DNA from 4 places in the Paraburkholderia sp. FW306-02-B genome. Region 2 is predicted to be linked to each of the others. Evidence: predicted binding sites of a transcription regulator. Region 2 holds the regulator's gene; each other region holds the start of a gene.
What was found. The regulator FNR, encoded in region 2, switches genes on or off when oxygen is low (the NO sensors DNR and NnrR bind a similar motif). The targets are predictions, from matches to a motif close to TTGATNNNNATCAA.

Region 1 (7,684 bases), 300 kb from region 2:
CGCGGGCACGATGGGGTTTCTGCTGGCGCGTGCTGTCGCGGTGCGCCGCCATGGAGGTGGCCAGTGACCACCTCACCGCTGGCGACCGCGCCGCTGCTGCATCTCGGTCCGCTATCCATTACGGAGCCGGTACTCGTCACCTGGGCGATCATGATTCTGGTGACCGTGGGGGCGGTCTTGCTGAGCCGGAGCCTGTCGATCGCGCCGACCCGGCGGCAAACCGCGCTTGAACTGCTGGTCGTGACGATCGACCAGCAGATTCGCGACACCATGCAAACCGGGCCCGCCACCTACCGTGCGTTGATCGGCACGCTGTTCGTCTTCGTGCTGATCGCCAACTGGTCCGCGCTGGTGCCCGGGGTCACGCCGCCGACCGCGCATATCGAGACCGATGCCGCGCTGGCGCTGATCGTGCTGGGCGCCACGGTCTTCTACGGCATCCACATGCGCGGCACGGCCGGCTACCTTGCGGCGTTCGCCGAACCGAGCTGGATCATGATCCCGTTGAACGTCGTCGAGCAGATCACCCGGACGTTCTCACTCGTCGTTCGCCTGTTCGGCAACGTGATGAGCGGTGTGTTCGTGATCGGCATCATCCTGTCGCTCGCAGGTCTGCTCGTACCCATTCCGCTGATGGCGCTGGACCTGCTGACCGGCGCCGTGCAAGCCTATATTTTTTCCGTGCTGGCGATGGTTTTCATCGGTGCGGCAATCAGCGATACCGATCAACAGGTCAGCATAAAAAAGGGCGAAATCTCATGAATAACCTCATCGAAGTTGTCAGCATCGCCGCCGCGGCGCTCGCCGTGTCGTTCGGCGCGATCGGGCCGGCGCTTGCCGAAGGCCGTGCGGTCGCAGCCGCGATGGATGCGATCGCGCGGCAGCCGGACTCGGCCGGAACCATGTCGCGCACGCTCTTCGTGGGGCTTGCGATGATCGAAACGATGGCGATCTATTGCCTGGTGATCGCCTTGCTGCTGCTGTTCGCCAACCCGTTCGTCAAATAGGCGGCGGCCATGCGAATCGACTGGTCCACGCTCGCGCTGCAGACGATCAATGCGCTCGTGCTCATCTGGCTGCTGGCGCGCTTCCTGTTCCGTCCGGTCGCGGACATCATCGCCGAGCGTCAGAAAGCGGCCCAGGCGCTGATCGCGGACGCCGACGCAGCTAAGCTCGCAGCAGTCCTCGAACGCGAGGCGGCGGCGCGCGAGACGCAGCACCTTGTTGCCGCTCGGGCGGAGGGCATGAAAACGATCGCTGCGGAGGTCGAGGGCGAGAAGGCCGCGCTGCTGGCGGCGGCGCATGCGGACGCGGACAGGCTGCGCGCGACAGCCGCCGCCGAAGCCGAGGCCGCGCACCTCGAACAGGAAAAACGTGTCGCGGACCGGGCGACGCAGCTCGCCGTCGATATCGCGGCAAAGCTGCTTGAGCGGCTGCCTGACAGTACGCGCGTGAGCGGTTTTGTCGACGGTCTCGTCGACGGGGTCGCGCAACTGCCCGCCAAGGTTCGCGCAGAACTCGGCGCACATGGCGTGGCGCTTTCACTCGCTGCGCCGCGCGCGCTGAGCTTGCAGGAGCAGGAGAGTTGCCGCGCCGCGCTCGCGACCTGTCTGAGCAGGCCGGTTGCCCTTCAGATAGAGGTCGATCCCTCGCTGATCGCCGGATTGGAACTGACGGCTGCCCACGCGGTAGTGCGCAACAGTTTCAAGGCGGATCTCGCGCAGATCAGAGCAGCGTTACTGAGTGGCGATAATGGGCCCCGCTGACATGACCGACGATCGCTGGCTCGCGGACCAGCGCGACGCACTCGCCCGAACCGTCGTGAAGCCGCACGCGCAGACGCTCGGCCGCGTTGAGCGTTTTGGCGATGGCATCGCATTTGTCTCAGGACTGCCGGATGCGGCCCTCAACGAACTGCTGCGCTTCGAAAGCGGCGCGACCGGCTTCGCGCACACGCTCGACGCGGACGTCATCAGTGCCGTGCTGCTGGACGACGGCACCGCCGTAGAAGCGGGCGCCTGCGTGACCCGCACCGGCACCGTGCTGGAAGTGCCGGTCGGCGACGGGCTGCTGGGGCGTGTGATCGACCCGCTCGGGCGGCCGCTCGACCGCGACGATCCCATCGTTGCCGAGATGCGCATGCCGGTCGAACGGCCGGCGCCGGCGATTATCGAACGCGATCTGGTCAGCGAGCCGGTCGAAACGGGCGTGCTTCTCGTCGACGCGCTGTTCGCGATCGGCCGAGGACAGCGCGAGCTCATCATCGGCGACCGTGCCACGGGCAAGACCGCTTTGGCCATCGACACGATCGTCAACCAGAAGCATTCGGACATGATCTGCGTCTATGTCGCGGTCGGCCAGCGCATGACGGCTGTACAGCGCGTCATCGAATCGGTGCGCCAGTACGGTGCACCCGAGCGCTGCATCTTCGTTGTCGCCCCCGCGGCGTCGGCGCCGGGGCTGCAATGGATCGCGCCGTTCGCGGGCTTCACGATCGCCGAGTATTTTCGCGATCGTGGACAGCACGCGCTGGTCGTGGTCGACGACCTGACCAAACATGCCGCGACGCATCGCGAGCTGGCGCTGCTGACGCGCGAGCCGCCGGGGCGCGAGGCCTATCCCGGCGACATCTTCTATGTTCACGCCCGCCTGCTCGAGCGCGCGGCGAAGCTGTCGGCCGCACTGGGTGGCGGCTCGCTGACGGCGTTGCCGATTGCGGAAACCGATATGGGCAACCTGTCCGCGTATATCCCGACCAATCTCATTTCGATTACGGATGGGCAGATCGTGCTCGACGCGGCGCTGTTCGCGGCGAACCAGCGTCCGGCGGTCGATGTGGGCTTGAGCGTGAGCCGTGTCGGCGGCAAGGCTCAGCATCCGGCTTTACGAGGGGTGTCGGGACGCTTGCGTCTCGATTACGCGCAGTTCCTGGAGCTGGAGATGTTCAGCCGGTTCGGGGGGCTGACGGACGCGCATGTCGCCGGCAAGATCGCCCGTGGGGAACGCATCCGCGCGCTGATCGCGCAGCCGCGTTTCAGCGCATTGCGCACGCTCGACGAGATCGCGTTGCTGTCGGCACTGGCGGAGGGTGTGTTCGATTCGGCGCCGAGCGGGATCGTCGCGCAAGTGCGCACGCAACTGGCTGCGCATCTGGACACCCAGCGCCTGCAAGCCCAAATTGCGCAAGGCTTTTCGCTGTCGTCGCCCGCGCCGTTGAGCGCCGGTGTGCAAGCGGTGCTCGTCGCCGCGGTTCGCGATCTGGTGCGGCGGTTCGCGCCGACGGCCGCCAGCGGCACGGCAAGCAGCGGGGTTGGGCAATGAGCGGAAAACTCACCGAAATCGAATCGCGCAGCGCTACCGCCCGGCAACTGGACGCCGTCATCGGCGCGATGCGCGGCATTGCGGCAGCACGTTCGCGCGAAGCACAACGGCGGCTGCCCGGCATCCGTTCCTCGGCCTCGACCGTCGGCGCTGCGATCGGCGCCGCGCTGACCCACGCTTCGGGTGAACCTGCGCGCGTGCCGGAGCACGGCGCGCGGATCGTCATCGCGCTGTGCGCGGAGCAGGGTTTCGTCGGCTCGTTCAACGAGCAGATCCTCGACCACGCGCTGTCTCGTCTGGCGTCGGCGCAGAGCGAACTCCTGCTCGTGGGGACGCGCGGCGAAATTGTGGCTAACGAACGCCGCCTGCCGTTTGCCTGGCGCTCTCCCGCGGCCTCCCATGCCGACGATGTGCCGGCGCTCGCAAGCCGGATCACCGATGCGCTTTATGCCCGTCTCGGCGATCGCGGGGTGACCCATGTCTCGGTCGTTCACGCCATGCCGGGCATCGCCGCGCACAGCGAGATCGTCGAACACAGCCTGATTCCGTTCGATTTTTCGCGATTTTCCGTTGCGCGGCGCGCCCAGCCGCCGTTACTCACGTTGCCCGTCGACCCTCTGCTTGCCGGACTGGTCGAAGCCTATGTGTATGTCGAGTTATGCGAGGCGTTGATGCTGTCGTTCGCCTCGGAGAACGAAGCGCGAATGCGCGCGATGCTGGCCGCGCGCGCCAATGTGAAGGAGACGCTTGCCGAACTCACGCAAAGCTACCGGCAGGTTCGTCAGGATGAGATCACGGCCGATATCGTGGAACTCGCGGCGGGCGCCGCGGCAGGCGTCTGAACGATGCAACCGTGCCGCGCGGTTCCCGCAGGAGGCCGCAGCACAGCGACCGCTAGCGGTCCCCGAACGTCGAAAACGCCTTGTACACGATTCGCGGATCACGCTTGCCTTTGTAGACCTCCGGTGCTGCAAGATCGAGTCCGAGCAGCGCGTACACCGCATTCTGCGCCGAACGCACCGAGTATTCGACGGTGAAGACGACATCGTTGGGCAACTCGCAGAACTGTCCCGTGAACGCCAGATTTTGCCAGCCGTCCGGCACCACGTCCGGCCGGTCGCCTTTGCTGCGCCGCAGGAACTGGCTCGTGATGAACGGCATCATGCACGGAATGCAGTTGGCGTGCTCGAGAATGCGGGATGCCTCTGCTTCGATCCGCAGATGGCCAAGGATTTCGGTCAGCATTTCGCGGCCGCTGCATGCCGACATCGGCTTCCTGACGAAATCGCCGGGCTGGTCAACCCGTAAACCGTAGCCCCACAGCACCTGCACGTCCGCAGGTTGGCCGATGAAATGCGGCTGATACGGCACCACGATGGAGGCAAGCCAGCTCGACTCCGCAAAGGTAATCAACCCGCCTTCACCCGGCGTATTGCCCGTCATGTCGCGGATCAGGCGGAACAGCGTCGGGTCGCGCAACGTCACCGTGAACGACAGCCACTTCGACTCGTCGATATGATCCGCGAAAACGGCCGGGTGGCCGAACTCGGGCCGGCCTGCGGCGATCGTTTTCCAAAGGGGCCAGGCGCCCGTGGCGTCCGACGAGAACAGGTCATAGGTGCACAGATACTTGCTTTCGAGCATGCGGCCGCCGCGCACGACGTAGCCGCTTTCCGCCGAACCCGCGCCGTCGAGGCTGCCACCCGGCTTGTCGAGCGCTTCCAGAATGGTGATGTCACCGCCGCGCACATGCCCATCGCGGATCAGGAAGGCCGCCGCCGCTAACGAAGCGATGCCGCCGCCGACGAGATAGAACCTGGCGTCCTCTGCGTGGTTGCGGTCAACTTCAGCGGTAAGGGCTCGTTCGGGACGCTGATCAGAGTTTTGCACGTCGATATTCCTTTTCATGTTCGTCGCTATCCGTATGCAGCCGGGCCGCCCGGAGGCGCACGGCAGATGTTGATCCACCATACCCGCGGCGCCGGCGTGCCGATTGAGTTGGATCGAGCACCGATCATGAGAGCGCGCGCTCGATTGCCGTGACATCGCGCGATCCGGCTCATCCGCCGCGGGCGATTGGCGGCGCGGACTCGGCTCTTTTCACGTAATGGCGGCCGACGATTTCGTCGGCGGAACCCCCCTTTGTTTTCCGCGTGTGTCGGGCCAACGCGCAGCCAGCCAATGCCTTGACACAAGTCAATTACCCCGCGCCGTTCGCGCCGATTATTCAATCATGCCGCCAGTCATATGTCGCTACCACGGCGACCTGGCCGCCTTGGGGAGTCACGCCCGAGCGCCCACGCACACCCGGCGAATGAATCTGAAGTTCCGCAAAGAAACGGTGGAATCGGCAGCTTCGTCGGACCTTGCCGGCAACGATGTACCGCCGAACTTCCTGTAGTCGCGAAAGAAGCCGGCCCCACTAGAGAAATCGCGGCACGTCTGGGAGAACAGAAATGGGTGTCGGCATGCAAATCGTCTATCTCGGCTTTGCCGGGACGTCGCAGATCGAGGGCGAGGCGGCTACGCAACTGCTGCGCCTCGAACGGTTCAGCAAGGCTATCGCGGGCTGTCACCTGGCGATCGAGGCCATTCGTGAACGGTCCCAAGGTGGCGGAACCGGCGTGCCTGCCGCCGACATCCGCAGTCCGGTTTTCGACGCGCGGCTCGACCTGATCATGCGTAACGGGGAGCTGGTCCCGATCGAGCATTGCCTGAACGCCGATCCAAACATAGCGGTACGCGCTGCATTCGATGTCGCTGAGCGGAAACTCGACCGGCGCCCGGTTTGAGCGCGATGCCAGGCAAGCTTGCGTCCGTTGCGGCGCCGCGCCTGTTTGTTCCAACACTCGATGAGGAGAGCGTCATGTACGCAAATATTCTGGTGGCTGTGGACGGCAGTGAAGCGTCGAAACGTGCGGTAGACGAGGGCATCCGGATGGCCAAACTGTCGGGCGGCAAGCTGACGGCGGTCTATGCACTGGACCAGTCCGCGGCTTTCACGTACGCGGGGGCATGCGATCCGCATCTGCTGACCGACACGGCGCGCCAGGTAGGGCGCAGCTTCCTCGACGAGGCTTGCGCGAAGATGCAGGCGCTCGGCGTGGCGGGCGATTCGGAGATCGTCGAAACGCAAGGCATCGCCGAGGACATTGCCAGTTGTCTCGCTCGCTGCGCCGAGCGGCTCGGCGCGGAGCTTGTCGTGATGGGCACGCATGGGCGGCGCGGTATGCGACGCATGGTGATCGGCAGTGTCGCGGAGCGTTTCGTGCGGCACTCGACGTGTCCCGTGTTGCTGATCAAGGAAGCGTCAGCCCACGCCTGAGGGTTGTTCAAGGCGCGTGATGGACCGTTCACAGGCGGTATTCGCGGCGGCACGCCATACGCTTGATACACGTCAACCCGCCGCTATCGGCGTCATCTACATTGGACGCACTGCTGCTGTGACTGCGACTGCGACTGCGAGATAACCGCGCGGCGCCTATGCAATTCATCTGGACACGACGGAGGAGCACCATGGCAACTGGATTCATCACACCGTTTGATGTGCATCGAGCGAACCTGGCACTCGCACTCCGGATGCCGAGCTTCGGTCACGAAGCCCGGCAACAACAAGGAGCACGCCATGTCGGCTAAGCGAGTCGCTTTCATCACCGGCGGTATGGGCGGCCTCGGCGCCGCGATCAGCCGGCGTTTGCATGATGCCGGCATGGTTGTCACCATGTCGCATTCCGAGCGCAACGATCACGTCGCCACCTGGCTCATGCACGAACGCGATGCCGGCCGCCGTTTTCATGCGTACGAGGCGGACGTGACCAGCTTCGAATCTTGTGCGCATTGCGCGGAACGCGTGCTCAAGGAGTTCGGCTCGGTCGACGTGCTCGTCAACAATGCGGGCATCACACGCGATTCGACCTTCGCCAAGATGAACAAGGACGATTGGGATGCGGTGCTGCGCACCGATCTCGATTCACTGTTCAATATGACCAAACCGTTGCTAAAAGGGATGGTCGAGCGAAAGTTCGGACGTGTCGTCAACATCAGCTCGGTGAACGGCGCTCGCGGCGCGTTCGGTCAGACCAACTATGCGGCGGCCAAGGCCGGCATTCACGGCTTCACGATGTCGCTGGCGCTGGAGGTCGCGAAACATGGCGTGACAGTCAACACGGTGTCGCCCGGTTATCTGGCGACTGCGATGACCGCCGCGATTCCCAGGGACGTCATGGACGCCAGAATCCTGCCGCAAATACCGGTCGGCCGGCTCGGTCAACCTGACGAGATCGCGGCGCTCGTCGCGTTTCTCTGTTCGGACGACGCGGGTTTCGTCACAGGCGCGGACTTCGCGATCAACGGCGGCATGCAT
Region 2 (7,684 bases):
CAATCTCTATCTTGAGTCTGGCATCCTGATATTAAAGGGTTCGCGATTTGAGCCGATATTGCTTGCGCTTTGCCCAAACGGTCCCAAGTTTGTGAAGGAGGAGAGTCGTGAGATCTAACACTCGCGCGTCATTGATGTTGAGTCTTCCCGCTTCCAGCGGAAGTTGCTCAACGCGACTTTACCCTTTGGCTCCCATGGCGCTTGGCACCGACCAATGTGAAAGCATCTTCAGCTATCTTTCGCGTCTGGCAACGGCGCACCATGTATCAATCGCGCGGCTTGTGCAATATCTGGACGAAGTCGCGGGCCATAAGCAGAGCCGATGGTTTGCCCACTTGTCGCAGGGAAAGACCAGTCATCGCGGCGACACACTCATTCCTGGCCTGATTGCCGCAACCGGGCGTCCGGAAATCTCAGGATGCACGTTTGAATCGCTTTCCGCAGTAACGCATTTTCGCAATTCCCTCAGACCGGATAGACCACGCCATTGTCCGGCCTGCGTGGCAGAAGTTCCATTTCCCGGTGCGTGGAACAGACTGATCTGGGAAATCCAGTTTGTCCATACTTGCCCGATTCACGACCGGTTTCTGGTGAGCAGCGCTTGCGGTCGCAGGCCGGAACAGTGGGAGTATCAGAGCGGACGAGCGCTACGCCCCGGCGTCTGCCGTTACTGCGGGTCTATTGCGTTCGGTTGCGTGCCAGACGAGGTTTGCCCGGCGACACCCACACAGCGGTGGGTCGCTGTCGAAGTCGGGAAACTGATAGCTGCGTCGTCCGGTGGCGAGCGGTTCACCCGTGAGGCAATGCTCCACGGTTTGCACACGGTGATCAAAACGGCGTGGAGCAACGGCGCTGAGGCAGATCGGGCATTGGGACTACCTAAAGGACACTTAAATTGTGTGCTAAGGGGCAGTAGTACGCTGAGTCTCCAGGTTCTGATCGCAATAAGTTCACACGTCCGCGCTCAACCTGTCAGTGTTCTGCGCGGCCAACTGCAGGCTGCTAGTATGACGATCGAGCCAATCGTTCTCGAACGACAGCACCGGCGGCGAGCCACAAAGAGCAAGGCTGAAATCGAGAAACTCCTGCCTGCAACACTCGCTGAGACACCGGACATAACGTTTACGGCTCTTGCAGGGAAGCTGGGCGTGAATGTGACAAGGTTGACCCAGTTGTTTCCGGAATTGGTGTTTGAGCTGCGTGAAAGGCGCCTTTGCCTGGTTCGACGGCGCAGATGGCTGCGGCTTCTAAGGATTGGGCGCAATCTGCGTGCGCTCAAAGCGCGATTTGAACACGACGGGCTCGTGTTCAATCGGAGCAATCTGTTCGAGCACGGCAAGACCATGTTTTATAGAGGGGGGGCAGAGGAGCGACTGTTTCTCTGGGTAAAGGAAAGAACGCCCGTTTGAAGTCGTTGCGTCTGTAACCGGTGGCAAAGCGATAGATGACCTTGTTCACAAAGTTAAGCGATAGATGACTTTTCCAGGAATAAAGCGATAGGTGATTTTATGTGTCAACTTATGCTTTATTCGTCAAAGCCGCACGCACCTGAACCCCGCATAGACATACTGATAGTGCGGCTGAAACCAGTTGCGGAAAGCCGGCCGCAACATGCATCGCGCAGTGCGCGCCGAGCCGCCTTTGAGCACGTAATGCTGCCCGTCGAAGAAATTGGCGGAATAGCCGGGATAAAACGGAAACGCTTCGAAGCCCGGCAGCGCGTCGAATATCGTCGAGGTCCACTCCCAACCATTGCCGAACTGACCTTCGACGCCGAATGCGCTGACGTTATCCGGATATGCGTCGACCGGCTGCGGGTCCCAGCTTCGGAAATCGAAATTGCCCGACGCGGCGTGCGGTGCGCCGTGGGCCGCGCGTTGCCATTGCGCCTCCGTGGGGAGTGTCTTGCCGGCCCAGCGCGCGTAGGCGCTGGCTTCGGCGTGGCTGACGTACACAGGCCAATCGAGCGGCAGAGGCACCTCGTCGAACATCGTGCGTAATGTCCATGCGCCGTCTTTGCCGCGCTCGCGGTCTTCGCTGCGCTGTGACCAGCAGGCGGGGTGTTCGATCTGCCCGGCTTCCTTCCACGCCCAATCCTTGTTCGACCACCACTTCGGCTCACGATAGCCGCCCGCCTCGATGAACTGGCGAAACGCGCCGTTCGTCACCATGTGGCGATCGATCTCGAAGGCGGGCACATCGACGCGCAATTCACCGAACTCGTTGTCCCAACCGAAGCGGCCACTTTCGCGCGCCATGCCGAGCACCGCCGATCCGGCCGGCACGCGGACCATCGACGCGTTGATCGCGCCGCGCTCAACGCGCGTTGCCGCCGGTTCGCGTAAGTCGGCGATCTTTTGCGCTAGCGGCAACTGATGCAGCATGTAGGCGAGCGTTTCGGCATGCATCAGCCGATGCTCGATCGCAACGTTCAGCAACTGCCCGGCCGCACCGCCTTGCGCATCATCGTGGCCGATACGAGCCGAGTCGCTCAGCGCACCGAGCGCACGGTCGATCTGCTCACGGGCGCGCAGCCCATAGCCGCGCACGACCTCGAGCGACGGCCAGTCGCCTGGTTGATCGGTGGGAAAGCCGCCGTCGACGGGATCGATACCGAACGCGAAGAGCTGGTCGAGGTGCGGATCGAACGCGGGCAGGTCGCACAGACGCTGATCCAGCAGGTTGCGGTCGAAGGCTTCCAGATGGCCGATGTAAAACACAATCCGGTGACGCTCGCGGATCGGCCGGTCATACAGAAACTCGGGTTTGACAATGGAGAACAGTGCGTCGGTGACGTGACGCGCGTCGATCAGACGCTGGACGAGCGGGTGATGCGGGGCGGGGTCGCGATTCATGTCGCCAAGCCTCCTTGCGGGGGACGGACTAAAGACTGTACCCGCTCGCAGGAGCCATGCCAAGGCGAAAGCGCACCGAAAAGAGGTAGACGGGAACGTGGCGGCGCGGGCCAGGTCCTTCGCGTCCGGCTTAAACCTGCCGCAAGCCTTCGAGATCGACGATCCGGATGTGCTTGCCTTGCGTGTCGATCAGTCCGCGCTTTTGAAATCTTGACAGGGTACGGCTGACGGTTTCGAGCGTCATGCCGAGATAGCTGCCCATGTCTTCGCGCGTCATACGCAGGTTGAATTCCGCCGACGAATAGCCGCGTTGCGCGTTGCGCTCCGACACGTCGAGCAGGAACGCCGCGACGCGTTCGTCCGCCGACAACGAGCCGAGCACCATCATTTGCGCGGCTTCGCGGACGATCTGTTCGCCCAGCAGTTTGTGCAGCCGTTCCTGCATCGAACTGATTTCGCGGCACAACGTTTTGAGCGCCGTGTAGGGGACGATGCAAACAGTGCTGTCTTCGAGCGCCAGGGCGCTGCATGCGTGCACGTCTTCGCTGATGCCGTCGAGGCCGAGCGCTTCGCCGGCGAGGCGCAGGCCGGTAACCTGTTCCCGGCCGTCACGGTGCGCCATGACGGTTTTCATCGAACCGGACCGCACGGCGTACAGATTGTCGAACGGGTCGCCGCTGCGGTACAACGCTGCGCCGCGCTGCACCGAGCGCGCTGTGCAAATCAACGCTTCGAGTTTCGGCAGTTCATCTGGAGACAGGCCTTGCGGCATGCAGAGCTGCCGCATCGAACAGTTCGAACAACGCGCGGCGCTGCGCCCGCTCGCCCGCGGCGGCGCAGCACGACCGCGGCCGCGCGCGGATGGAGCAACAGCGGAATCGGCGGTAACAGCGGTAGGAGTCAGCATGTTCAGCAGCCATTTGTCGGGTAATGACTGATTGTCCCACCGCGTACGGCCCGCGTTTCGCGGCAAAATGACGCGTTCGCGCAGCGAGGCTGCTTGCGCGATGTCACGCTCGCGCTTCTGCTTGTGGTGATGTACTGCTATGCGTCCGGTTGAGCGCCGGCTTCGCTGCTCTTGCCCGCAGCGGAGGGGATCAGCAGCACCGGCAAGCTGGCCTGGCGCACGCAGCGCTCGGCGACGCTGCCGAGAATCAGGCGCTGAAAACCGCGCCGGCCGTGCGTGCCCATTACCAGCAGGTCGGCGTTGAAAGCGGCGGCGGCTTTCAGCACCACGGTGGACACGTCGTCGAGCGACGATGCTTCGCCCACCGCGAGCTCGCCTTTCACACCCTGATTGCGCATGGCCTGCGCGAATTCCGCGCCGAGTTCCTTGCCTTGCTCGACCAGCCGGTTGCGAAGAATCGAAGGGTCGTAGCCGGGCGCTTCGAAATACATCGGCGTGTTTTCGACGACGTAGAACGGTTGCAGAACAGCGCCCGTGGATTTGGCGAGCGCCAGCGCTGCTTCGAACGCGCGGCGCGAGGTATGGCTGCCGTCGACCGCTACGAGGATGCGTGTGTACATATCAACTCCCGTCTGTAGGATTCGGGTGTCGCGGCCATTGCGCACGACCGTGTTCATTGACGATTCATTACCCATGTGAGCTTAAATGATTGCTGAAAAAGGCGCACCCTGAGCAGGATGTCAATCAAACACTTGTCAAATTGTGCTGCTTCGATTGATTGCATGACAAGTACCGCGCAGCAAGCGTTTCCGGCCTGCGCGTCAATCTGAAACGCCTGCGCGAAATCAAGATAGCCCCGGGTTTGCCTTACAATCAAAGCCTATTCAGACAAGCTGGCTCAGCACCGCTGATGAACGAGCGCAAAACGACGGCCTTGCCCGACAAGATCTACGGCGACATCCTCAATCGGATTCTCGAAGGCGAGTACAAGGAAGGCGACCGGCTGCCTACCGAGCACGCGCTAGCCGAGCGCTTCGAGACCTCGCGGCCGACCGTACGCGAGGCGCTGGCGCGGCTGCGGGCGGACGGCATCATCATGACCCGGCACGGTTCCGGCACCACGGTCGCGCGGCGCCCCGATCCGGACGTGCGCCGTTTCGCGCCGCTCGAAACGCTGTCCGACATCCGCCGCTGCTATGAATTTCGCATCGTGACCGAAGCGGGCGCTGCCGAACAGGCCGCGCTCAAAGCCGACGCCGACGACATCGCCTCGATCGAGCGCGCGTGGGACGAACTGGAACGCATCATCGAAACCCAGGGCATCGGTGCAAAAGACGATTTCATGTTCCATCTGGCGGTGGCGCGCGCGTCGAAGAATCCGTTTTTTATCACGGTCATGTCGTTCATCGAAGAACAGATCCTGTTCAGCATGAACTTGTCGCGCAATCTGTCGCTCGTGAAGACCGTCGAGCGGCAGCGGCTCGTGCAAGCCGAGCATCGGGCGGTGCTGGAGGCGATCCGTCGCAAGGACGGTCCGGCCGCCGGTCAGGCGATGCGAGCGCACCTCGAAAATGCGCTCGACCGGATGTTCGGTTCCTGAACTTCGCCACACGCCGACATCGGACCGCCGCATTCGCGGTCCGGTATCGGCCCGGGCTTCTTGTGGCTACGCTGCCACGGCCATCGGCCCGAACAGGGCAGTGCGGGTTTTCGGGCTGACCGCGATATCCAGCGCCACCGCGCGCTCCACGCCGATCTGCAACGGCGAGCCGAGCCGGCTGATCTCGATGCCGGTTTTGCGCAGCAGCCGCTCGATCGGGGTGGTGGTGACCGTGACGTAGCGCGTAATGCCCATCCGGTCGGCGAACGTCACGAGCTCGTGAATCGCCTGCATCGTGAGGTCGGCAAAACCGAACGACTGTTCCTCACCGCCCGTTTCGATCGCAAACCGGCTCAATTCCCAGATATGCCGCCCGACCGGCGCCGCCGCGCCGTGCAGCAACTGCGGGAAAGTGTCCTTCAGCATGTTCGGGCCCTCGGTCGGCATCAGGCGCCAACAGCCGCGCACGTGGTGGTCGTCGCCCTGAATCAGCATGTAGTGCGGCCCGAGCGCGTCGTAGCCGTCGATTTCCATGCCCGCGATGGTCGGGATGTCCCACCCGAGCCGCCCGTGAAAAACCCGAGCCCGCAGGCGGTACATCTCGTTGATGTCCGCGTTGTCAAATTCCTGACGCATTCCAATCCGGATCGCTGTTTGCATGACGTTCTCCTGAACGTGTTGGGTTACCCAATACGCAAGAAAACTTATGCATTTTGAATCGTTCTGCCACCTACCTACCTGGATAGGTGTGCATGCTTATCGGGTAAAGCAAAATCGAGATAAGCATCTGTAATCAACCGACAGGACACGACATGGAAATTCTCGAAAATCACTGGCAACCGCAAACCGGCATCCAGCCCCGCCCTGCGGAACCGTCGTCAGCGGTGGATCGCGTTCTGATCATCGCTTACCGCAAGAAGAAAAAAGAGAGCCAGCGCCGCTTCTGGGCGCGCTTCGGCGTGACGCAATCGCGCGGCAGCCGGTTCGAATCGGGCGCTGAAATCCCGGCGCCGGTGTCGATCCTGCTGGGCCTTTACTTCACCAAGACCGTTTCCGACGCCGATCTCGGCCGGGCCGAGCGGGTGCTGCACAGCCGCGACGCCGCCGCCTTGCTCAACCCGGGTCAATAAGTCCGAGCTGCGCGGCGATGACGGCCGCCGCGCGCCGCGAATTCACACCGAATTTCGTCCTGATGTTTTTCATGTGGAAGTTCACGACGGCTTCCGAACAGCTCAGGATATGGGAAATTTCCCAGGTGGATTTGCCGCGCGCGGTCCATTTCAGACATTCGCGTTCGCGCGGCGTGAGTTTGGGCAATAAGGTCTGGGTGTGCGTATTCAAATGGCGCTGACTGGTGTCGATCACCAGATCGCGCACTAGCACGAGATTCGGCAGGGCTACGTCGACATGGCGCCAGAATGCCTCGGTCGGATTGCTGTCATTGACGAAGCACATCATGCCGGCCTCCTGGTTCGGCCCATGGATCGGCAACGTCACCCCGGCGCGCAAGCCGTGCGAGCGGGCTTCCTCATACATCGATTGCTGCGGGGCGGTCATGAAAATGTCCGGTGACCAGATCAGCGGCGTTGCGCGCGTCGCGCAATGCGCAACAGTCGGGTCGATGTGCATGAGCCCCTGCTCGTCATAGGTGCGGCGCCACGTCGGCGCATAGGTGCTGCGCACATAGGCGTCTTCGAGGCGAATGGTCGGGCGCGGCAGCATGGCGATCAATATCCGATCGAAACCCCATGTGTCGGCAAGCCTTGCGATGGCACCGAACCATTCCGCTTCATCCGCGGCGTTCAGTAACGGAGCCATCTGCTCGATAAAGTGTAGCGACAATTTAACTCTCTCAGATCGCAAACTACCCGTTGCGGTTAATTGCGGTACGGCCTGCCGTCCGGCTGTTTTATCGCCACAATCTATCACTAAAAATTACTTTGCAAATCCGGCCTGGATTTTGAAAGAAACGGCTGCGGCGTGGCTTGTGCGAAGGAACACACGATTTGCTCTTTATATCGGATTTTTTTGGTTCCGTTGCTATAAACACAGGAATATAGCGGTTAATTTTTCGCGGCTTGGCCCAGCCGCTTTCGATTGGTAAGATACATTTTCAATCACACGGACAATCACTGCACTTACGGGAATTCGGAAAAAAAGACCTTAATTCGGTTTTATCAGGAAATTAATGCTGGATTCTAAGCAGGCCGCAAACGTTTTCAAAGTTGTTTGATACCTATCCGCGCCCGGTGCTACCTTAAACGTCGAACCCCGTTCCCGTTTGAGGCGTCATGAACGATTCTCCGATCCTCGACTGCGAGT
Region 3 (7,684 bases), 330 kb from region 2:
TGCAGCGTTTCCATCACCGGGGTGGCATGCGCGCACAGAATGCGGCTTTGCTCCAGCTTCAACGCGAGTTCCGCGGCCGGCAGGACGTCGTAGTCCGGCCGCATCGAGGCACTCAAGCCGAATGTCTGCGAGCGCTCGTGTGATTTCTGAATGGATGGCGTGAGCCAGGCCGCTTCACGCGGTGCGACTGCCGTCGTGGCGTGATGGACATCATCGCGCATTGTCTCCTCCTGCGAGTCAGGTCTGGTCATTCGCCAGAACCGTATGGGTGCAACTTTAAGCAAATCGCGCGCCAGATCCGGCACTCCATTCGTGAGAACGGGGCGCCCGTGGTGGACATCGATTGCGCGGCGGTCTTGAAGACGTCAAGACGGGTGCCCCACAACGGTCACATCACGATCGAACGTCGGAACGCCGGACCGCTTAATCTCGATGTTTTCGATGAATCAGCGTGGGCGTAAGTCGACTATGACGGTCAGGCCGGCGATGCGCTTGATCCATATCAAGAGAAGAACGGCGCCGAGCGCTGGTCGGCTTTCTCCTGTTGAATGGTCCCTCGGTTTTGCGAGACCCGCTTGCAAATGAAGTGAAGTATCCAGACCTTGATGCAAATCAATAACAATACCTTGGCTGGATCGATGATCAATTCGTGATCGACGGCTCGCGAACAGCCGCGTCGATGCGAAATCACTCGCCTTGAGCCAAGGGAGAAATCATGGTCCGGGCAGAACCGAGGATCGTCGTGGCGGCGGTTGCCGTTTTTGTCGCATTAGCCGGTTTGACGGCATTGATCCGCGGCCTGCTGTTCGATAGTACGGACTTCGTTCGCTTTGGCGCGGCGGCGCTGGTTGCCGGTGTTGCCTGCTTCGTCATCCTGCTGAACCCTACCGCGGGAGACGATACCTGATACACGGTCAGGACCGGCAATCAGTCCCGCAGTAGTACTCGACCCTGGTGGCCGGGGCGGCAACGCTTATTCGCTGTCATCGGCGGCAAAGATGCCGTCTTCCGGCTGCGTGCTTTCATTGTCGACACATTGCACGTGCCAATGACCCGTCATCAGCGATCTGCCCGCATCGGAGCACCATTGCGCACGTCCGGTCTCGCCCTCGAATGGTCCGGAACCGGCGTTCAGATCGAGCCCTTCGAGTATGCAACAGGGCGTCGAATCGTGCGGTCCGCAGACGAGCGTGTTGCCGCAATCGACGTGCAAGGCGCCCCATTCGGGCAACTTGAGCCCCATATGCCCCTCGCGCGACCATTGGCGCGTGTCTTTGTCGAGCCACAGGATGACGAATGCCATGGGATTGACACGGTCGAACGTGTCGAGGTGGATGGTGAGGCGCATGATGTTCTCCGTGCATGGTGCGAACATGTGCAAACAAGCGGGGTGCCTATTGACTCAAAACCCACTGGATCAACGTGTGGGCATCCCCGGACGTCAACGGGCCGCCACGCTCCGCCGCCAAAGGCATTGCCATATCGCCCCAGTGGGCCTTGCCGCCAAGTCGCAGCTTGTGTTCAAGCATGACGTCGGCGTTCGGCACGCCGCGATAACGGTTGGCGATCTGTTGAAACGACGGCGCGAGAAAAGGCGCGTCCCGGGTATGGCAGAACATGCAATGCTGTTGATCGACCAGCGCCGTCGGCTCGGACTGGGCGAGCGCTGCGCCGCTTGCTGCCAGCAACAGCGTAAGTGCGCTTGCAGGGAGATAGCGCAGGGGCGGGGCGTTCACGGGACACACTCCAGGAAGGGTTGCGAGTTCAGTGTAAAGGCGGTGCCGTGCCCGCGATTGACTCATATCAAGGCAATGTTTCTCCTTCCGTCCGACGATTCGTCCATGGCAGTGGCGCGCAGCGGTATCGCGTCGAACAGCGGTGACGAGCCGTGCATGCTCTGCCCGGACTAGATGCGCGCGAGGCCCTCGAGGTCGAGAATCCTGATCTGCTTGCCGTGTGTATCGACCAGGCCGTCTTTCTGAAATTTTGAAAACATGCGGCTGACCGTTTCGAGTTTCATCCCGAGGTAGCTGCCGATCTCCTCGCGCGTCATGCGCAAATTGAATTCCGCCGGCGAATAGCCGCGTGTCTTGAGCCTTCCAGACAGGTTCAGCAGGAATGCGGCGACCCGCTGGTCGGCGGACATCGTGCCGAGCAGCATCATGAGGCTCGCCTCGCGAACGATCTCGCCGCCCATCAGACGATGGACGTGCTGCTGCACGACCTTCACCTCACGGCACATGACTTCGAGCAGATGGAACGGAATGATGCAGACGTTGCTGTCCTCGAGCGCTATCGCGTCGCAGCTGTGCCGGCCTGAGCAGACACCGTCGAGACCGAGCGAGTCGCCCGCCAGATGAAAGCCGGTGACCTGTTCGCGGCCGTCGCGATGCATGACGACGGTCTTGAACGAGCCGGCGCGGACCGCATAGATGCTCTGGAACGAATCGTCGGCGTGGTACAGCGATTCACCGTGTTTGATCGTGCGGGAAACGCAGATCAGCGACTCGATGCGCTCCAGTTCGGCTGGCGTCAAGCCTTGTGGCATGCAGATCGAGCGCAGCGTGCAGTTTGAACAGCGCGCGGCGCGGCGAGTCGGCACTGACGTTGCGAGCGCGGAATTGCCTGAAGCCGGCCGCGAGACACGCTGAAGCGGCATGATTTCGGAATATTCGGCGACGTCAGACATGGTGTGCTCCTAGCTAGTTGAATCATTGAGGCCACGCGCGCAACGCTCGTGGGCAATCCGCGTGATCGTGCTGCATGCAAGATCGAATTCGTTCGTTTTGTCGAAGAAGTACTGCGCGCCGGCCGCGAGGCACGCTTGCCTGAACCACGTACCTGAGTGATTCGTCAGCACGATAATGATCACCCGCGAGATGCGCCGCGCGAGGCCCTGCAGCAGTTCCATGCTGGTGCCGCCGATCAGGCGCAAATCCATGACCACGACGTCGGCGCCGGTAGCGTCGATGCCGGTGAGCGCGGCGCCGGGTTCCTCGGCTTCGCCGACAATCTCGACACCGTCGATTGCGCCAAGGAGCGCGACCATGCGTTGTCTGATCGGAATCGCGTCTTCAACGAGGAAGACGCGCAGTGCTTGCTGGGCCGGGCTTGAGTTCATGACTCAAAGTATCGGTCGCGCTGTCTCGAAATAGAATCGGCGGCGAACGAACTTCGGGTAGGCGAGTGCGAAGGCGTGTAGGGGATTTCCTACACGCCGCGAATGCGGCGGCGGATGAAGCCGGGCGATCGGCGAATGGATGTGGGGAGCGGATGTGGTCCGGCGGCCGGCGCGCCGCCCCGGACCTAGATTTCGTCGTCTTCGCCGAGCAGCTTGTGGCGCAGCGCGTAACGCACCAGCGCGGCTTCGTGCGGCATCTGCATTTTTTCGAGGATGCGCGTTTTGTAGGTGCTCACCGTTTTGCTGCTGACGCACAATTCCGTAGCGATTTCGGTGATGGTTTGCCCTGCGGCGATGCGACGGAACACATCGAACTCACGGTCGGACAGGCGTTGATGGGGCAACGTGTCGGCGGGCTCGTTCAGGCTCTGCGCAAAACGCTCGGCCATCGCGAGACTCACGTAGACGCCCCCGGATGCGACTTTGGTAACGGCGGTCACCAGTTCGGCACTGGCGCTTTCCTTGGTTAGATACCCCGATGCCCCCGCTTTGAAAGCGCGTACCGCATACTGCTGCTCCGCATGCATGGTGAGCACGAGAATCCGCAGTGCGGGTTTTTCGTCCTTGATCTGTTTGATCAGCTCAACGCCGTTTCGCCCCGGCATCGACAGATCCAGCACGAGCACCTCCGCAGCGTTCGAGCGGATCAGCGCAATCGTGCTGACGCCGTCATTGGCCTCGCCGACCACCTCGAAGCCGCTTGCACCTTGCAGGATATGCCGCAGGCCATCACGCACCAACGCGTGATCGTCGGCTATCAGCACTCGTGTCATGTTTGCATCTCCTGCTGTTGCACCGACGAGACTGGAAAGGTAACGGTCAGCGCAAAGCCCTTGCCGTTGGAAGTGTGGATTTCGACCGTGCCGCCGAGCATGTGCGCACGCTCGCGGACTCCGAGCAAACCAAACGATTTCTCGGTGGAGGCGGTGGCGTGGCGCGTGCCCTGGCCGTTGTCCGCGATTTGCAGGACGCAAACGCCGCCTTCGACATGCACCGTCAACGTGACGAGCGTCGCTTGCGCATGCCGCGCGACATTGGTCAGCGCTTCCTGCACGATGCGAAATAGCGTCGTCGCGCCCGCCGGCGTAAAGCGGGTGTCGCCGACTTCGATCCGGCGTTCCACCTCGATGCCGTAGCGGTTGGTAAAGTCATTGGCGAGCCATTCGATCGCGGGAATCAGGCCGAGATCGTCGAGCATGACCGGACGCAGGTCGGCAGCGATACGGCGCACGGAGGCGACCGTCGCGTCGATCAGCCGGCGCATGCCCCGCAGTTGCTGCAGCACGCGCGGTTCGGCGGTGGTTTCAAGCTGCTGCTCGACCGAAGAAAGGTCCATCTTGAGGGCGGTCAATTGCTGCCCAAGGTCGTCGTGCAGTTCGCGGGCAATGCGGGTTTTTTCTTCCTCGCGAACGTTTTGCAGATTCGCGGAGAGTTCGCGCAACTCCTCGCGCGATTGCCGCTGCGCATTTTCCGCTTTGACCCGCTCGGTGATGTCGCGCAGCATGACCGTGTACAGCTTGCCGTCGCCGTCGCGGATCTGCGAGATCGACGCTTCAATAGGAAACTCTTCGCCGTTGCTCCGCAAGCCGTACAGCACGCGCTGTTTGCCCATTTGCCGGTCGGAAACGCCGGTTACGCCGAACTGTTCGACGTGCCGCTCATGCCCCGCGCGAAAACGCTCGGGAATGAAGCGCGAGAGCGAGGCGCCGACCGCTTCCATTGCACTGCATCCAAAAACCTGTTCAGCCATTGGATTAAAGATGACGATGTTCTGCCGTTCGTCGATAGTGATGATGGCTTCCATCGACGAACGGATGATCCCCATCATACGTGCCTCGTTCAGGGTCAACTGGCTGCGCGCCTTGCTCGTCGCGGCAGATCCGCCGCCGCGTTCGCCGGCGATCAGGAAGGCCATGGCGCTGAACAGGCAGGCTGCGGCGACGCCGGCGATCAGTACCGCGGTTTCTGCAAATTCGTCCTCGGCTCTCAGATAGCGGCCGCTCGCGGTATAGGCCAGCGTGATAGGTTCGCCGCCGACGCGCAAGGTGGCGGTTTTACGCATGACGGGTGCGGTCTCCGCGGGTTCGTCTTCCCCGGTGGCGGACGAATAAAGCAGCATAGCGGGGGTTCCGCTCAATACCTGCAGGTCGATGCTGCGTTGCCGGGCGAGGGCGTTATCGAACACGCGGCCGGTGTCCAGCGCCGCCACCAGCAGTCGCTTGATGTCCGCGCGCCGCGCTTGTGGCGTGGGCGGCACGCCGGCGTCCGAATACACCGGAAAATAGACGTAAAGTCGCGGGTGGGGGTTCGAGCCGATGTCGCCGAACGGCGCTGCGCCGGTGTCGAGCGCGCTTGCTCCTGTGTCGATGGCACGCAGCAACGCCGTCCGGCTCGTGGGCGTGCTAGCCAGGTCGTAGCCGACTGGCATCGCATCGGCGGTGCCCGGCGCCATCAGGGTGACCGGCGCGACCGGTTGCGACGCGGCGTCCTGTGCGGCCACGTTACCAGCCTTGCCCGTCAGGCGGGCGATGCCGCCGGCGTCAACATCGGCATAGCCGAGCGCGCGGACAGCAGACGACGTCTCGCCCAGATCGAGTTCAAGTTGCGCGACATATCGGCGCCATGTATCGGCATCGACCGCCGGCGCGACGCAGAGCAAGCCGCGCGCGCCGCGCAGTAGCGATTCGCCGGTGGCGAACTCGCGCTGCAGATCAGCGGTGATTTGCGCGGTACGCTGATCGAAGCGGCTGTTGGCGGCGCGCGATGACTGCTCACCGACCCAGCGCCACGCAGCGAGCGCAACCACCAGAACGACAGCAAAAGTGACCGCGGCGACAAGCTTGGGGCGCCGCTCAGGTGGCACAACCTGCCTGTGCGCAGGCGATTTTGTGGCGAAGGGCGTGTTATCGCGAAAAGGCATGTACGCCTCATTGGATGGTGGCAATGCGCGACACTCGCTTACAGAGCGGGCGCCGAGCGGGAAACGTCACCGTCATTTTCTTTAGATGCAATCGGAACAACGCGTGCGCCGCTATTGTGCGCGGTTCGCACGGATCGTGCCAGTATCCCGCCAGGACGCCATGGAAGCCGCACCGTGCACGAATGCTGGCGAACGGCAGAGCCTCCGCCCTTGATCCGCATCAAGCCTGTTCCGACCGGCGAACCGCAGACTGAAAGCGCGTCGCCCTAATAGCCGTGGCCGTTCAGGACGGCGAAGTCAAGGAGAAGGTCATGTACAAACGGATTCTCGTAGCAATCGACGGCAGCCAGGCCGCGCAGCTCGCGCTCGAAGAAGCGCTAAAAATCGCTCAGGCCGCGCAGGCGATGGTGACGGCCGTATTTGTCGCCGAACATGCTGCGCAGATGGTCGATATAGGAACTGGCTTGATCGACGAGCAGCCGCACGGCACAGCGGCGACCGAAGCCGCGATGGCGACGCTCGAAGATGCCCGCGCGCTTTTTGAACAGCGCAACGTGCGCGGATTGACACGGACCATTGACGCGTACGGCGAAGACGTCGCCACCGTCCTGTGCCGCGTGGCAGACGAGTGCGAGGCCGATCTGGTGGTGATGGGCACGCATGGGCGGCACGGCATCGGCCGGTTGTTGCTCGGCAGTGTCGCCGAGGCGTTTTTGCGGTGCGCCGCGATGCCCGTTCTACTGGTTCGGCGCGAACGGGACATGGACGAGATACCGTCGAGCCTGTGAGCCTGCAATAGCGAGGCGGCAAACCGGTGCGCCGGGGGGCAAAAAAGAAGCGCCCTGAAAACCGGGCGCTTTGAGTCGCGCGAGGGTCACGTTCGCGCAATGCCTGAATGGTTCGGTCAATGCGACATCAGTACCGGCACGGTCATCGATTCCAGCATGACCCGTGTGACGCCGCCGAGCAGCAGTTCCTGCGCGCGTGCATGTCCATACGCGCCCATCACCAGCAGATCGATATGACGATCGGCCACCATGTTCAGCAGCATTGCGCCTGTAGGGACGCCGGCCACCTTGGGCACGGCCGAAAATCCCGCCTGAATGCCGTGCCGTTCGAGCCATGCGGCGACGTCGATGCCGGCTGGCGCTTCGCTACCGTGGTGTCGCTGCACGGTCATCACGGTGACGAATTTCGCACGTTTGATCACCGGCAACGCATCGGCCATGGCCCGGGCGCTCTCGCGGCCGCCGTCCCACGCGATCAGCACGTTTTCGGCAAACGAACGGATAGCCCCGGCATAGGGCAGCACAATGGCCGGGCGGCCCGAGCTCATCAGCACGTCCTCGACAAAATGGTGTGCGATGTAGGATGAAGGGTTGTCCGGATCATACTGGCCGAGGATCACGAGATCGGCGCGGCGCGCGTGCAGGACCGCCGCTTCCACCGCCGGCCCTGCCGGCGCCCGCCATTCCACGCTCCGTCCGGCTCGTTCCGCCGCCGCCAGGAAACGCGCTTGCGCGCCTTTGAGGTTGGTATCGCGCTGCGCTTCGCGAATCGCGATCCACGCGCCTTCGCCGTGA
Region 4 (7,684 bases), 320 kb from region 2:
ACGACATTAACGGGACGTCTACGACAAAAAGGGGCTGCAGTTTTGCGCCGGCGTCGTGCGCGAGCTGCAACGCTGCGTCGAGGGCGCGCGTGGACGTTTCACTGCCGTCGACGGCGACCAGAATCTGCTGATACATGGCGAACTCTCCTGAATGGAACCGACTCGGTGCTTCAGTTCTTCAATGCGACATCAGTACCGGCACGGTCATCGATTGGAGGATGGTGCGGGTCGCTCCGCCCATCACCAGTTCCTGCCAGCGTGCATGGCCATAGCCGCCCATCACGAGCAGATCCGCACCGATCCCGGATGCCTGCGACAACAGCGCGTCGCCGATCGACGCGCCAGTGCCGGCTTCGATATCCTTGAGCTCGACGTTGACGCCATGCCGGGCGATGAGCGTCGCGATGTCCGCGCCCGGAATGGGTGGGCGCGGCTCGCCACGCGCGCCGTTGACGGTGACGACCGTGGTGGTTTTCGCCGCGCGCATGAACGGCAGCGCATCGTGGACCGCGCGGGTGGCTTCGCGGCTACCGTCCCAGCCGACCATCACGTGGGTGCCGGGCGACGTGACGCTGCTGGCGTAAGGCATCAGCAACACGGGACGGCCCGAGGTCATGATCAGGTTTTCAGGGAAATAGTCGCCGACATATGACTCGGGATCGTTCGGGTCGTCCTGGCCGGCGATGATCAGATCGGCGCACCGGCCGCGATACGGCACCGCGAGCTTTGCTGGGGCCTCGACGGCAATCCACTCGCCGGCGACCTCCGCGCGGCTCAACTCCGCATGAAAGAGCCGCTCGAGCGCGCCGCGGCGTTCCGCGCGCAGCTGCGCGTGCGCGCGGTAGTATTCGGCGGTTCCGGCCATCACGTAGAGCGAGCGCGAATCGGGCGTGAACACCGCAAACACGCCAGTCAGATGGGCGCCGAACTGCCTGGCGAGCCGCAGCGCGAGTTCGAACCGGGGATGCGCGTGCTGACTCATATCCAGATGGACGACGATGGTCTTGTAGGTCATTACAACGCTCCAGAAGTGGAAGAGTGGCGCAGGAACGCGTGATCTGAGTCTATGAGCCGGGTGGCCGGCGGCGTTGATTCAGATCAACGGTGCGCTAGCGCCCGACTAGCACCCGAGACTCGATCTGCGTTGCGCCGGGCGCAATCCGCGGTCAGGCCACGACGTGAAAGCCCGCGTCCGTGTAAACCGTCGAGCCGGTCAGCGTCATGCCTGCGTCGCTCGCGAGCACGGCGGCGATCCGGCCGATTTCCTCGATCGTGACGAGGTGCTGTGCCGGCGTTCGCGCGCGGACCTCATCGAGCAATCCGTCGAAGTGGTCGATACCCGACGCGGCACGTGTTTTCACCGCGCCGGCGGAGATCGCATGGACATGAATGCGGCGAGCCGCCAGATCGGCGGCCAGATAGCGGACGCTCGACTCGAGCGCCGCCTTCACCGGTCCCATCACGTTGTAGTGATCGACTGCGCGCTCGGCGCCATAAAAACTCACGGTCATCAGGCTGCCACCGCCGGACATCAGCGGCAGCGCGAGCTTCGTCATGCGGATAAACGAGTGGCACGACACGTCCATCGCGAGTGCGAAGCCGTCGGCGGAGCAATCGACAAGGCTCGCGTGCAGGTCGTCGCCGGGCGCGAACGCGATCGAGTGAAGGACAAAATCAAGTCGTCCCCAATCGTGCGAGAGTCGCTCGAACACCGCTTCCAGTTGCCCGGCAACGCGTACGTCGCAGGGCATAACAATTGCCGCCTGGAGCGCCTCGGCGACCGGCCGGACAAAAGGTTCGGCCTTTTCGTTCAGGTAGGTCACGGCCAGTTCCGCACCGGCCTCGCGAAACGACGCCGCGCAGCCGGCGGCGATACTGTGCTCGTTGGCGATGCCGACAACGAGTCCGCGCTTGCCCGACAGATCGATGATTGGCTTCATGGCTTGATCGCCTCGCGGTGGTGCACCGTGACAGCCTCATCGGCGATGATCTGCTCCTCGTCGGTGGGCAGCACGAGCACGGTGACCCGGCTACGCGCGCTGCTGATGACGCGGTCATTGCTGCCGTTGGCGTGCGGGTCGAGCTCGACGCCCAGCCATGCGAGCCGCTCGCCTATCGCGGCGCGCACTTCAGGCTGGTGTTCGCCGATGCCGGCCGTGAACACGAAACTGTCCAGACCGCCCAGTGTGGCCGCAAGCCGCGCCGTCTCGCCGGCAATGCGGAACGCAAAGAGATCAAGGGCTTCGCGAGCCTCGGGACGCTCGCTTGCCAGCAGTTCACGACTGTCCGCACTGATGCCGGAAACGCCGAGCAGGCCGGATTGCTCGTACAGCATCGTCTCGACTTTCTTGACGTCGAGGGCCTTCTGGTCGAGCAGATGGAGCACGACACCGGCATCGAGCACGCCGCAGCGGGTCGACATCGGGATGCCGTCGAGCGTCGAAAAACCCATGCTGGAGTCGCGGCTCATCCCCGCCTCTAACGCACACAGACTGGCGCCGCTGCCGAGGTGCGCGGCGACGACCTTGCCGCGCGCGCGGAGCGGGAACTGACGCGCGAACTCGCCAATGACGAACTGATAAGAGAGACCGTGAAAGCCGTAGCGCTTGATGCCCTGATCGAAGAGCGGGCGCGGAATCGCAAAGCGCCGCACGAGATCGGTCTGGGTGCGGTGAAATGCCGTGTCGAATGACGCCGTCTGCAGGAGATGCGGCCGCAGATGCCGGATGGCCCGGATGAGCCGCACGCTCTGCGGCTGGTGCAGCGGGGCGAGCGGCACGAGCGCGGCGATCGCCGCGAGCGTTGCGTCGTCGATCGCCACGGGCCCGCCAAAACGATCGCCGCCGTGCACCACGCGATGGCCGACGCAAACCAGATCGTCGAGAGGAAAGTGTGCGGCGAACCATCCGAGCGTCTCGTCGAGGACCTCGTGAAGGTCGTCGTTGACGGCAGCTTTGAGCGGAATGTCGTTCGCCCCGCCGCCGTGGACGAGATGAAGGCGTAACGGCTGATGCCGCAAATCGATCAAGCCATGACCGATTCTCGACGCCGCGCGGTCCAGCACGCTGTATAAGCCGATCTTGATGGTTGAGGAGCCGGGATTGAACGTCAGCAGGAGTGGGGCGCTCATGATCGGATCGGACCTCCCGGCGTGCGTTCGGCTGCCAGCTTGGCGAGCGCCGCGGAAGCGAGGCGCACGCGCATGCTGTCGGCGCGGCTCGTGACGATGATCGGCAGGCGCGCACCGAGCACAAGGCCCGCCGCGTCGGCGCCGGCGAAGTACGTGAGTTGCTTGGCGAGCATGTTGCCGGCTTCCAGGTCAGGGACCAGCAGAATGTCTGCCTGACCCGCCACCGGCGAATTGATTTGTTTGGTTTTCGCCGCCGCGAAGCTGATGGCGTTGTCGAACGCAAGCGGGCCGTCGACCAGCGCCCCGGCGATCTGGCCACGTGCGGCCATCACGGTGAGGGCGGCCGCGTCGAGTGTGGTCGGCATTCTGGCATTGACCGTTTCCACTGCGGCGAGCACCGCGACCCGCGGCAGTTCGACGCCCATGACATGCAGCAGGTCGATCGCGTTCTGGCAGATGTCGCGCTTGTGTTCGAGCGACGGCGCGATATTGACGGCGGCGTCGGTGACGACCAGCGGCTTCGGATAGGCCGGCACGTCCATCGCATAGACATGGCTGATGCGCCGCGCGGTGCGCAGGCCGGATGCCGGCGCGACGACCGCGGCGAGCAACTCGTCCGTGTGCAGGCTGCCTTTCATCAACGCGGCAACCTGACCGGCCGCGCCCAGCTCGACCGCGCGCGCGGCCGCCGCGTGGCTGTGCTCGACCGCCTCGATCTGCGTGCCGTCGAGACTCACGCCGGCCGCCTCCGCAGCAGCGCGGATTTTTGCCTCCGGGCCGACCAGCACGGGCTCGAGCAGGCCTTCGTCGCGGGCCTCGAGCGCCGCCATGATGGCTTCCACGGAGCACGGATGGACGATCGCGGTACGCAACGCGGGACGGGTCCGCGCCTCGTGGATGAACGCCTCGTAGCGGTCGTGCCGCCGTACCGAGACATCGGGGCGCGGCGCGGACGGCCACACAACCGGTGTTGAAGGGGCGATCACGGTCGCCGTGCCTAGCAACACCACGTCGCCTGCCTGATTCGTGCAACAGGTGTCGAGCAGGACGATGCGCTTGTCCGGGCGTTTTTCCTTCACTGTCACTTTCGCCGTGACGGTGTCGCCTGGCGCGACTGGGCGGCGGAACTGCAAGGTCTGGTCGAGATAGATGGTGCCCGGGCCGGGCAGCCTCGTGCCGAGCAGGGCGGAGATCAGCGCGGCGGTCCACATGCCGTGGACCACCACGTGACCGAACAGGTCGCCCGATGCGAAAGCCGCATCAACATGCGCGGGGTTGATATCGCCGGACACGGCGGCGAACAGGTCGATATCGTTCTGCATGGCTAACCGCACGAGTGACGCCGATTCGCCGATGGCCAGTTCATCGAAAGTCCGGTTGCGCAACAGGTTGTCGTTCACAAGCGCCTCCTAAACCTGGAAAACGTAAGTGCCGGGCGCGTCCGCCAGCGGCTGACCGTTCTCGCCGGCCGGCATCGGCGGCGGCGCCACGCGCTGCGGACCCGAATGCGCTTTGAGCCAGTCGCTCCATACCGGCCACCACGATCCGTCCTGCACCGTGACGGCGGTCACCCACTCATCGGGGCCGATACGCAGGTCGTTGGCCGCGCTGAGTTTCATCCTGAAGTGCCGGTGCGGATGCCCGGGCTCGCTGACAATGCCCGCGTTGTGACCGCCGCTCGTCAGCACGAACGTGATGTCGGTATCGGACAGGTTGTGGATCTTGTAGACTGATTGCCATGGCGCGATGTGATCGCTCTCAGTACCCACCACGAACATCGGCGCGCGGATGTTGCGAATCGAGACAGGCCGCGCATCGACCACGTATCGGCCAGAAGCCAGGTCGTTATCGAGAAAGAGGCGCCGCAGATATTCCGAATGCATCCGGTACGGCATGCGGGTCGCATCGGCATTCCAGGCCATCAGGTCGATCGCCGGTTCGCGCGCTCCGAGCAGATAGTCGCGAATCACGCGCGACCAGATCAGATCGTTCGACTGGAGCAACTGGAACGCGCCGGACATCTGGTCGGCGGCAAGATAGCCTTGCGACCACATCATGCTTTCGAGGAAATAGACTTCGCTGTCGTCAATGAAAAGTTGCAGTTCGCCGGGCTCGGTGAAGTCCGTCTGCGCGGCAAACAGCGAGATCGAGACGAGCCGTTCGTCGCCGGCTTCGGCCATCGCCGCCGCGGCGATCGACAGCAAGGTGCCGCCGAGGCAATAGCCGGTTGCATGAATGCGCCGGTCCGGCGCGATCCGCGAGACGGCGTCGAGCGCCGCCATCACGCCTGATTGCCGGTAATCGTCGAGACCCAGATTGCGGTCTTCGCTCTCCACGTTGCGCCACGAAATGCAGAACACCGTGTGGCCTTGCTCGACCAGGTAGCGAATCAGCGAATTGTGCGGCGACAGATCCAGGATGTAGTACTTCATGATCCACGCCGGCACGATCAGGACGGGTTCGGCGAGAACCGCCTCGCTTGCGGGGCCGTACTGGATGAGCTCGATCAGGTGATTGCGGAACACGACCTTGCCGGGCGTGGCAGCCAGGTTCACGCCGACCTTGAACTGCTCCATCCCGGCGGCGGGCTTGCCGCAGGCCGCGCGGTTCGCATCGTCGAACGCATTGCGGGCACCCTGTGCCAGGCTCAGGCCGCGTGTGGCCGCCGCGCGTTGGAGAACTTCGGGGTTGGTGAGCGGGAAATTCGCCGGCGCCATTATGTCGAGCAACTGGCGCGCAACGAACGCCGCGACGTCCTCGTGGTGGCGCGTGGCGCCCGGCACGTTGCGGGTTGCCGTATTCCACCACTGCTCGGCAAGCAGGAAACTTTGCTGCCACAGGCGGTATGGTTCGACCTGCCACGCGTCGGCACGAAACCGGTGGTCGGCAGGCGACGGCGCCGTCAAAAGAGGCGCTGTCCGCCCGAGTGCAAGCTGGACGAGATATTCGGATAGCCGCCTCACATTCGACACGCACAGCGACGCCAGTTCGAGCTGCTTGCCCGGCGCGACCGCGAGATGAATAAGCCAATCGGACAGCGCCGCACCCAGCGCCGCCGGCGAGAGACCGGCGGTCATGCGCGCGATGAGCGCCTCCTTGGCGTGGTCCAGATCGCGAAACGTTTTGCTATCGAGGCTGGGCGCAGCGCCGCCCACTGGGGTGGGGAGGGCGGCGCTGACAGCTCGCGTGCGGGTGTCCATTGAGATTCCTTTGCGTTCGACTGCGCCTGGTTCGACGGTATCGCTGGATAAGCGCGAAACCACTGGGAGACGACGATCACGTCAGCAACAATGTTCCGGACGCGGGACATGCCTGGAAGCCAGATGCACTGCGCTGACACAGCAAAAGACGCGCCCGGATTGTGCGGCGCAGCAATTGCCTGATGTTTGGACTTTAGCCGCCCGCCGGCCCCGACCTTTGATCTCGGTCAATCGAAGTGGGGGCGGGGAAACGGGATAACCACGGGATAACCGATCGTTGAACGCTGCTTACGCGCGCGTGACGCGCGTGCCCGCCGTACCGCTTGCCATCTCCTCGATGTGGTCGAGCGAGCCGATGACTGCCGGCCGGCCAGTGCGGGTGGCGAACTCGCACGCCGCCTCGACCTTCGGTCCCATAGAGCCGGCAGGGAAAGACATCGACCGAAGTCCCGCCACCGTCACCTCGTGCAGCACGCGTTCGCTCGCCGTGTGCCAGTCGGCATAAACCGCGTCCACGTCGGTGGCGATCAGCAGCAGATCGGCGTCCACGTCTGCCGCCAGCAGCGCGCTGCACAGATCCTTGTCGATCACGGCCTCCACGCCGCAGCGGGTCCGGCCATCCGCCGCGACCGTGACCGGAATTCCGCCGCCGCCGGCTGCGATCACCACGGCATCGTGGTCGAGCAGCCAATGAATGGGCTCAAGCGCGACGATGCGTTGCGGTTTCGGCGACGCGACGACGCGCCGGAAACCGTTGCCGTCCGGCGCAACGGCCCAGCCTTTGCTGATGACCAGACGTTCCGCCTCCGCCTCCGCGTAAACGGGACCGATGGGTTTGGTGGGGTGAAGGAAGGCCGGGTCGCCGCCGTCGACCTCGACGCGCGTCAGCAGCGTCGCCACCTGCCGCTGCGGCGGCAAGGCGTTGGCCAGTTCCTGCTCGAGCAGATAGCCGATCATGCCTTCCGACTCGGCGTCGAGCACGTCCAGCGGCGCCGCGCCAGCCGCACCCGCGGCGGCGGCCTGCAATGCCAGCAAACCGACCTGGGGCCCGTTGCCGTGCGCGACGATCAACTGGTTGCCGTCGGCAAGCCGCGCGATCTGCAGTGCGGCGCGGCGGATATTGGCGATCTGGTGGGACATCGTCATCGGCTCGCCGCGTCGAAGCAGGGCGTTGCCGCCCAGTGCGATCAGAATGCGCATGATGGTTCCTTAAGCGAGTGTCGCGACGAGTACCGCCTTGATCGTGTGCATGCGATTTTCAGCCTGCGAAAACACAATCGACGCATTCGATTCGAAGACTTCGTCGCTGACTTCGAGCTCGGACAGACCGAAGTGCTCGTGAATCTGCCGGCCG

Region 1: AC3WOG_RS30340 (oleate hydratase) is a predicted target of FNR. The motif match lies at 5,315-5,328, and genes of this name have one in related genera.
Region 3: AC3WOG_RS30230 (universal stress protein) is a predicted target of FNR. The motif match lies at 6,312-6,325, and genes of this name have one in related genera.
Region 4: AC3WOG_RS30245 (universal stress protein) is a predicted target of FNR. The motif match lies at 1,089-1,102, and genes of this name have one in related genera.

Annotation. Positions count from the first base shown of each region.
Region 1 is NZ_JBYSXZ010000002.1:2,030,433-2,038,116, forward strand. It holds gene AC3WOG_RS30310 (N-ATPase subunit AtpR) at 1-67, shown strand, start outside; gene AC3WOG_RS30315 (F0F1 ATP synthase subunit A) at 64-762, shown strand; gene AC3WOG_RS30320 (F0F1 ATP synthase subunit C) at 759-1,007, shown strand; gene AC3WOG_RS30325 (F0F1 ATP synthase subunit delta) at 1,017-1,766, shown strand; gene AC3WOG_RS30330 (F0F1 ATP synthase subunit alpha) at 1,753-3,321, shown strand; gene AC3WOG_RS30335 (F0F1 ATP synthase subunit gamma) at 3,318-4,163, shown strand; gene AC3WOG_RS30340 (oleate hydratase) at 4,216-5,211, opposite strand; gene AC3WOG_RS30345 (hypothetical protein) at 5,778-6,113, shown strand; gene AC3WOG_RS30350 (universal stress protein) at 6,188-6,646, shown strand; gene AC3WOG_RS30355 (beta-ketoacyl-ACP reductase) at 6,947-7,684, shown strand, end outside.
Region 2 is NZ_JBYSXZ010000002.1:2,335,259-2,342,942, reverse strand. It holds gene AC3WOG_RS31860 (TniQ family protein) at 1-118, shown strand, start outside; partial or broken gene AC3WOG_RS31855 (TniQ family protein) at 135-578, shown strand; gene AC3WOG_RS31850 (hypothetical protein) at 1,008-1,409, shown strand; gene AC3WOG_RS31845 (SUMF1/EgtB/PvdO family nonheme iron enzyme) at 1,533-2,855, opposite strand; gene fnr (fumarate/nitrate reduction transcriptional regulator Fnr) at 2,986-3,762, opposite strand; gene AC3WOG_RS31835 (universal stress protein) at 3,900-4,382, opposite strand; gene AC3WOG_RS31830 (FadR/GntR family transcriptional regulator) at 4,673-5,362, shown strand; gene AC3WOG_RS31825 (acyl-homoserine-lactone synthase) at 5,429-6,022, opposite strand; gene AC3WOG_RS31820 (helix-turn-helix domain-containing protein) at 6,175-6,492, shown strand; gene AC3WOG_RS31815 (helix-turn-helix transcriptional regulator) at 6,476-7,180, opposite strand; gene AC3WOG_RS31810 (dihydrodipicolinate synthase family protein) at 7,654-7,684, shown strand, end outside.
Region 3 is NZ_JBYSXZ010000002.1:2,007,461-2,015,144, forward strand. It holds gene AC3WOG_RS30190 (sigma-54-dependent Fis family transcriptional regulator) at 1-221, opposite strand, end outside; gene AC3WOG_RS30195 (DUF2964 family protein) at 716-907, shown strand; gene AC3WOG_RS30200 (DUF3564 domain-containing protein) at 974-1,348, opposite strand; gene AC3WOG_RS30205 (c-type cytochrome) at 1,395-1,688, opposite strand; gene AC3WOG_RS30210 (helix-turn-helix domain-containing protein) at 1,907-2,689, opposite strand; gene AC3WOG_RS30215 (response regulator) at 2,699-3,121, opposite strand; gene AC3WOG_RS30220 (response regulator) at 3,307-3,954, opposite strand; gene AC3WOG_RS30225 (sensor histidine kinase) at 3,951-6,101, opposite strand; gene AC3WOG_RS30230 (universal stress protein) at 6,413-6,889, shown strand; gene AC3WOG_RS30235 (universal stress protein) at 7,006-7,684, opposite strand, start outside.
Region 4 is NZ_JBYSXZ010000002.1:2,015,658-2,023,341, forward strand. It holds gene AC3WOG_RS30240 (universal stress protein) at 1-136, opposite strand, end outside; gene AC3WOG_RS30245 (universal stress protein) at 179-1,015, opposite strand; gene fabI (enoyl-ACP reductase FabI) at 1,167-1,928, opposite strand; gene AC3WOG_RS30255 (acetate/propionate family kinase) at 1,937-3,130, opposite strand; gene AC3WOG_RS30260 (bifunctional enoyl-CoA hydratase/phosphate acetyltransferase) at 3,127-4,530, opposite strand; gene AC3WOG_RS30265 (PHA/PHB synthase family protein) at 4,540-6,330, opposite strand; gene arcC (carbamate kinase) at 6,619-7,530, opposite strand; gene argF (ornithine carbamoyltransferase) at 7,540-7,684, opposite strand, start outside.